2 regions of the Photobacterium piscicola genome follow, and region 2 is predicted to be linked to the other one. Evidence: predicted binding sites of a transcription regulator. Region 2 holds the regulator's gene; the other holds the start of a gene.

Region 1 (4,221 bases), 210 kb from region 2:
CGCGCTTCAGATAGTGATAACTCATCCATCCCTTCTTTAAACGCTTGGTAAGCAGCAACATCGGTTACCGTAAAGACTTGCTTTAATGTTGATCTAGCTTCTTCAACTAATTTTTTTGTTGGTATAGAAACACAAAATAATAATTCATTGCCAAGATCGAGCATCAATGTATTGCGCTTTATATCAAACCGCCAGTGCCAAGAATTGTTTGGAGTTAGCATGGATCCCTCGCTCTCTTACTCTGTATCAACGATTATAGATAAAATTTTACGTCACAGATGACAAATTAAAAGGGGAAAAATGATGACAATATTTCATCATTAATTATGTAGTTTTATTAATTTTTTAATTTGTAGATATAAAAAAGCCAAATTGAATGCATGATCCAATTTGGCTTATCAATAAATATCGTATGATGGATGGGCTTAGCTGTTTATATTAAAGGCCGTTAACAATGTCTTTTACTAAACGTGGACCATGGTAAATAAAGCCAGTATAAACTTGAACCAATTGCGCACCAGCTTGGATTTTTTCACGAGCAGACATTGCAGAATCAATACCCCCCACACCAATAATCGGTAATGCACCATTCAACGCAATTGCCATTTTACGAATAACGTCAGTACTCTTATTTTGTAATGGACGGCCACTTAAGCCTCCCATTTCATCACAATGATCCATACCTTCAACTAAGGTACGATCTAATGTGGTATTAGTACCAATAACGCCATCAATATTATTGCGAATGAGTGATTCACAAACTTGAACAATTTCTTGATCATCAAGATCAGGGGCGATCTTAAGTGCTAGCGGTACATACTTGCCATGTAATTCAGCTAGCTCAGTTTGTTTGTGTTTTAGCTGTGATAATAAATCATCTAATGCTTCGCCATATTGTAGCGAACGTAATCCTGGTGTGTTTGGTGATGAGATGTTGACGGCAATATAACCTGCATACTGATAAACTTTTTCCATGCAGATTAAATAGTCTTCAGCACCCTTTTCAATCGGTGTATCTTTATTCTTACCGATATTAATACCAATCACACCGTCATAAGTCGACTTCTTAACATTCTCAACTAAATTATCGACACCGAGGTTATTAAAACCAAAACGGTTAATAATACCTTCAGCAGGAATCAAGCGGAATAAACGCGGCTTATCATTACCCGACTGAGGGCGAGGTGTTACAGTACCAACTTCAACAAAACCAAATCCCATTGCGCCAAATGCATCAATACATTCGCCATTCTTATCTAGGCCAGCCGCTAGACCGACAGGATTTTTAAACGTAATACCCATAACTTCAACAGGACGCTCAGGAACATGTTGACGATAAAAGAGATCAAGTGGAGTACCAGTAAAGCGAGAAAAATTCTGAATAGCGAGGTCGTGTGCTTTTTCTGCATCCAACTGGAAAATAGCGGATCGTGCGATGCGATATAACATTATAACTCCATTAAAAATCCCGTATAAACGGGGTGGTATTATTCACAGTTATAAGGCTAAATACAATCCCTATTCATTTGATTATTATCAATAAAACATGGACTTATATTTTATATCAATATTTACAATGGCTTATGAGTGGCATTAATTTCAAATAATTATCATCAAAAGCAAACGTTTTCGTTAGCTCAAGTAAAACGCACTATCTAGTAACATTTGAAGCACACAATAATATTAACTGATACATTCTATTTACACTAAAAGTAAACAAATATACTTTTTATTTTAATAAGGTGTAGACGAAAGATTGAGTAAACGGTTAACCACAAACGTGTATTTCCTTACTTTTCATTTTTGCTATTATTTATTTTTTTCATTTAAACAAATAAGATTAATGATGGCATTTGATGCAGTGAGAACAATGACCTCTTTGTGAAATAGCATGCAATAATATTATTTCCATTCGTTATTTGTCGCTATTAAAAATAGGTAAAACCACAGTTAAAGGCGTTCGATAGCCTCAAGTTTATTATCACTGTTAACGACGACACGAAATTTCCCTGTAATACCTGCATGAGTTAAAAAACCTCGCAACCTTACCGCAGGAAGTTGGAGTTTTAAGCCAGTATCAGTTAAAACCACCACACTACTGGTGGCACCTGAATAATGTTGCAGAAAAAGAGTGTAACTAATATTAATGGTAAACGTAAAACTGCGCATCGCTAATCCCCCATTCGTTGTTATATAAAATCTTTAAAACAATAAGATAAAATAAAAGCCAGTGACTATTATCAATCAGTCACTGGCTTTCGCTTACACTCACGTTAAAACATCAATCACTTATTTTTGAACAAGTGTCTTTTGGACTTTTTCAAACAAGTCTTTAGCCAAATTATCCATCGCGGCTAACTTTTCAAGTTGCTCACGCATCAGTTGTTGACGGTTAGCATCGTATTGGCGAAGTTTAAGTAAAGGCTCAATCAAACGTGCCGCTACTTGTGGATTGCTGGTGTTTAGAATCGTTAATATTTCAGTTAAAAACGCATAACCTGAACCATCTTTAGCATGGAAATGTACTGGGTTATTAGCACTAAAACCTGCAACTAAACTACGAGTACGGTTAGGATTTTTCAAGCTAAATGTAGGATGATTCATTGTCTGACGCACATTTTCTAATGCATCTGCCGCAGGATTAGTGCCTTGCAGCATAAACCACTTATCCATCACCAAGCCATCATGACTCCACTTATCACTGAAATCAGCCATTTGCTCTGCACGACAATCAAGTTGCGCATTATTGGCTGCTGACATTGCGGCCATCGTATCTGTCATGTTGTCAGCTGCTTTATATTGTGCTGCAACTAATGCATTACCTTGTGCGGTATATGCCAAGTATGACAAACATTTATTACGCAGTGCGCGTTGTGCCATTGCCGCATGATCTAAGCTATAGCTACCTTGCGTTAAGCTATGATAAATCGCACTAAACTCATCTTCCATTTCAGAAGCAAGTAACTGGGTAAATGCACCTACAACCTGATTGATCGCATCAACGTCAACAGTTGTATACCAACCTGCAATTTCATTTTCACTTGGCAGTGTTAGCATTTCAGCAATAAAAGCAGGATCAAGATTTTCATCCAGTAATGCACCACGGAACGCATCAATAACAGCGTCAGGTAACGTTACACTGTGACCTTGTTGTACTTGGGCTACATTTTGACGAATATATTTCGCTAATAGCATTTGTCCCGCATCCCAACGAGCAAATTCATTCGATGCATTAACCATTAAGAAAATCAACTCATCATCAGTGTAATCATATTCTAAGATCACAGGTGCTGAGAATTCACGTAACATCGAAATGACAGGCTGCTCTGCGATATTCTCAAATACAAATGTTTGCTCTGCTTCTTTTACATCAAGTACATTATGTACTGTTTCACCATTGATTTGTAAGGCAATCACTTCACCTTTACTATTGTATAATTCAATATCAAACGGAATATGCAGTGGTTGCTTTTCAACTTGCTCGGCTGTTGGTGGGGTTTGCTGCTTAATAGTGACAGCGTAACTCTTCGCTGATGCATCATAAGCGGTTGATACACTAACGACCGGTGTACCTGCTTGACTGTACCAACGACGGAAACGGCTTAAATCAATCCCAGAAGCATCTTCCATTGCTTGTGCAAAATCATCACAGGTTGCTGCTGTACCATCATGGCGGTCAAAGTATAGCTTCATGCCCGCTTGGAAATTTGCTTCACCCAATAAAGTATGTAGCATACGGATCACTTCACTGCCCTTTTCATACACAGTTAATGTGTAGAAGTTATTCATTTGAATGACTTTTTCAGGACGAATTGGATGAGACATTGGGCCACGATCTTCAGCAAATTGTGGACCACGAACAATACGCACATTGGCAATACGGTTAACAGGTCGAGAGCCTAAATCTGAAGAAAACTCTTGATCACGGAAAACGGTTAGGCCTTCTTTTAAACTTAATTGAAACCAATCACGACAAGTAACACGGTTACCTGTCCAGTTATGAAAATACTCATGACCAATCACTGCTTCAATACCTTGATAGTCAGTATCTGTTGCGGTATTTGGATTTGCTAATACAAACTTAGAGTTAAAGACATTGAGACCTTTATTCTCCATTGCACCCATATTAAAGAAATCAACCGCCACAATCATGTAAATATCTAGATCGTATTCAAGACCGAAACGTTCTTCATCCCACTTCATGGAATTCTTCAATGATGT
Region 2 (4,221 bases):
CTTGGTCAAGTATCTGTCTTGCCTTTGTGAGCCTCATTGTTATCTATTATTATTGTTATCGCCAAGCTAATGCATTGAACGCCTTTTTATTAGGAGAAGCTGAAGCCCGCCATATGGGAGTGGATGTTCAACATCTAAAGCGCAGTTTAATTATTGTATGTGCTGCTGGTGTGGGGATTACCGTTGCTATTACAGGTCCTATTGGCTTTATTGGTCTGGTGATCCCCCATTTAGGGCGCATGATTTCAGGCCCTAATCATAAAACATTATTGCCAATCTCAGCTATTCTAGGTGCTTTAATTTTACTTGTCGCAGATATGATCGCGCGTAGTGCGTTTGCACCACAAGAACTCCCCGTTGGTATTATTACCGCTATTTTAGGCGCTCCATTCTTCATTTATCTATTGAATAAACAAAAAGGCAGAATCGCATGACGGTAACCTCTGCACGCCCAACTGTCATTTCGGCACGTGATTTGCAATTAACATTGGCAGGAAAAGTATTATTAGATGACTTTAATATTGATATAAAAGCGGGTGAAATAACGGCGCTACTTGGGCCTAATGGCGCAGGAAAAAGCACGTTACTTAAAATACTCTGCGGTGAAATGACACCTGAAAATGGGCAGGTTACATTTTTTAATCGCGATATTGAAGATTGGCAACGATCTGAATTGGCGTGCCATTTAGGTATTTTACCGCAACACAGTTCGCTGTCTTTCGCCTTTACCTGTAAAGAAGTGGTTGAACTTGGCACTATGCCGCTATGTTTGTCACGCCAAGAAATTGACGATATCACCCTCACAACCATGCGTAATACTGATGTTCTTCATCTTGCACCACGCTTATATCCCACGTTATCAGGGGGTGAAAAACAACGAATCCATTTCGCACGCGTGCTAACACAACTCAGTCAAGCTGATGATAAATGTATTCTAATGTTAGATGAGCCAACATCTGCCTTAGATCTCGCCCACCAGCATAAAACGCTACAAATGGCACAAACCATGGCAGCAAAAGGTGCCGCGGTTATCATCGTATTACATGATCTCAACTTAGCTGCGCAATATGCTCAACGTATGGTCATTATTCAACACGGTAAGATTCAAGCCGATGGATCACCATGGCAAGCATTACAGCCTGAAATAATTAACAATGTCTACGGTTGGAACATTTCCGTACATCCCCACCCTGTTCATGGTTATCCTTATCTACTATCCTAGTATTAAAGTTCATCGTCTTTTTGATTATCTCTTGTAAATTTCAGTAAAATTACTGAAATTTACGATTTTTTGTTGATAGTTATCAAATAATTTACTCCCAGACAATTGAAACGTTGCACTACGCGTAACACTCAGTAAAATGTGAACGCAAGCGATTACACTTGAAAAATATGCAATAATTATAAAGCCGCGAATAAATGCGGCTTTTAGTGTTAATACTATTTAAGTATGCAGTAGACACATTATTGGTGCCAAATTGAATAATTAACGAGAGACTTTACCGAAAAACATTGAATTATATTCATCTCAGTAATTACTCAATTTGGTACCTCACGATTAGCTAGAAACATCTCTAGCACCCATTATTAGAAGAATAAATATGGCAACCATTAAAGATGTTGCACGTATGGCTGGCGTTTCAACTACAACAGTTTCACACGTGATCAATAAAACGCGCTTTGTCGCAGAAGCAACACAGAAAAAAGTACTTGCTGCTGTTGAAGAGCTTAACTACGCACCAAGTGCTGTTGCGCGTAGCCTAAAATGTAATACAACCCGTACAATTGGCATGCTAGTCACTAAGTCAACCAACCCTTTTTTTGCTGAGGTTGTACATGGTGTTGAAGAGTATTGCTACCGTGAAGGTTACACGCTCATTTTATGTAACACTGAAGGTAACCTTTCTAAGCAATATGATTATTTGCGCATGCTTGCAGAAAAGCGTGTCGATGGCTTATTGGTAATGTGTTCTGATCTTGATCAGAAATTACTGGATTTACTTGAGCGTCAAAAAGACCTACCAATGGTAGTGATGGATTGGGGTCCAGAAAGCCCACATACTGATAAAATTCAGGATAATGCTGAGCAAGGTGGCTACATTGCGACTAAGTATTTTATCGATCATGGTCATAGCCGTATCGGTTGTTTATCAGGCCACAACGATAAATCAACGTGTCGTGAACGTCTAAAAGGCTTTAATAAAGCAATGGCAGAAGCAAACTTAGCAGTTAACGAAAACTGGATTCTTGAAGGTGACTTTGAGTGTGATTCAGCCGTTGAAGCTGCTGAGAAGTATATTGCAATGACAGATCGCCCAACCGCCATTTTCTGTTTCAATGATATTATGGCAATGGCACTGATCAGTACTTTTGAACAAGCAGGGTTACGCGTTCCTGGTGATATTTCAATTATTGGCTACGACAATATTGATCTTGCGCCTTACTTCGCGCCACCATTAACAACTATCCATCAGCCAAAGCGTCGTTTAGGTAAAACCGCCATTAAGATTTTAATGGAACGCATGAAGAACAAAGATCATGAACCTCAAATCTTTGAAATGACGCCAGCCATCGTTGAGCGCAAGTCAGTAAAGGATTTACGCTAACACGCCCCCTTTTGATTGAGCCAATATTTTTATTGGCTTTTTTATAGCTAATGAATTTCGCTCGATGATCCTACAAAAAATATCTTATTCTCAAAAACATGAACAAACTCACAGATTCATCAGCTTTAATTAATATTAAAACTTACCTTTTTAAAAGATCGAATATAATAGGTCTTGTAAATACATATAATAGTAAGCAAAAGACTTACAAATTATAAATAATACTTCTATATTGATAATATTATTTATAAAGTGATACATGGATGATTTAGAGTAGGAAAATTCTCTCGTAAATAACTTTAATAATAAGTCAATTTACGACTACTTTAATGTTAGGTGACACTCATTTATTCACCGAGTAGAAGTATGGATAAACCAATATTAAAAAACTCATTAAAATTATTAGACCATTTAGGTAATGTTAAATCGCGTTCTATATTTGGTGGCTTTGGTATTTTCGCAGGCGAAGCAATGTTCGCACTTGTGGTTAATAATAAACTTCACCTAAGAGCAAACGCTAAAACTGAAGAGGAGTTTCAACAAGCGGGATTAGAACCGTACATCTATAAGAAACGTGGGTTTCCTGTAATAACTAAACATTACGCAATTCTTGATGAATGGTGGGAAGAACCTGAAAAAATAATAGAGCAAGCTAAATATTCTCTTGAAGCAGCACTTGCTGATAAAAAAGCAAAAGAATGTTGCGCGCCAGCTAGGATAAAAGATTTACCTAACTTACGCCTATCAAATGAAAGAATGCTCAAAAAAGCAGGTATTCAAACTATTGATCAACTATACGATCTTGGTGCACTCAACGCCTATAAGGCATTACAAAAAACACAAGAGGCATCATTAAGTTTAGAATTATTATGGGCTCTAGAAGGTGCTATACATGGCCAACATTGGTCTGTAATACCAGAAAGTAGACGTAACGAACTGCTCGCAAAACTATAATAAATATATTCGTCAACTGGCTAAGTGACGCTTAAGAATAAAGAGGCTCAGTGCCTCTTTAATTTATTTTATTCGATATCTGCATATAATCTTTCCAAACTATCCTTACTTGAACCTGCACTTCCTCTGAACACATCTTACTGTGTACATTAATTATACAGCACAATTAAAAATACACATTCCATGAAGAAATAGTTATCCAAGATCCTGTTTATTCTTTATATCGAAAATCATAGATACATCCTTCATAAAAACGTATTTTTAACGTTCTTGAACGAATATTTATCCAATACCACACTAAAGCATCATTCACCACATAAAATGTAACAATTCATACATTCATTATTGTTATTTGTTCTTTGTTATATCTAATAATTTTTTGAATAATAAAAATTTTTGTCATTAAATGAAATACAATATCACTTCCCTCGGTCTTGCTACTTAATAGTCGATGTGATTCTCATTTAATAAGGACATACCTTGCGTATATTAACCAAAAAAACATTCTCATTATGGGTCAAACCTTTGCTATGGCTTCAAAAACGCCATTTTGGCAATATTCTCAATCCCGCGAAACTATGGGGACAAAAACCAGTGCTTTTCTGGTTAGTGGCTTTGTTCTTTGGTTACCTTGATCGTAAAAAATCACCGATTGATGCAG

The links. Region 2 encodes PurR, which represses purine synthesis genes. Its sites were predicted from a motif close to TNANGNAAACGTTTNCNTNA; they were not measured.
Region 1: the regulator PurR is predicted to act here: its motif matches at 1,616-1,635, upstream of pyrD (quinone-dependent dihydroorotate dehydrogenase).

The regions. Positions count from the first base shown of each region.
Region 1 covers NZ_CP175534.1:1,901,169-1,905,389, reverse strand. The annotation lists gene ACJZU6_RS09160 (cell division protein ZapC) at 1-221, opposite strand, end outside; gene pyrD (quinone-dependent dihydroorotate dehydrogenase) at 439-1,449, opposite strand; gene ACJZU6_RS09150 (DUF2835 domain-containing protein) at 1,951-2,169, opposite strand; gene pepN (aminopeptidase N) at 2,290-4,221, opposite strand, start outside.
Region 2 covers NZ_CP175534.1:1,692,756-1,696,976, reverse strand. The annotation lists gene ACJZU6_RS08135 (iron ABC transporter permease) at 1-434, shown strand, start outside; gene ACJZU6_RS08130 (heme ABC transporter ATP-binding protein) at 431-1,222, shown strand; gene purR (HTH-type transcriptional repressor PurR) at 1,602-2,606, shown strand; gene ACJZU6_RS08120 (TfoX/Sxy family DNA transformation protein) at 2,973-3,560, shown strand; gene ACJZU6_RS08115 (carboxymuconolactone decarboxylase family protein) at 4,041-4,221, shown strand, end outside.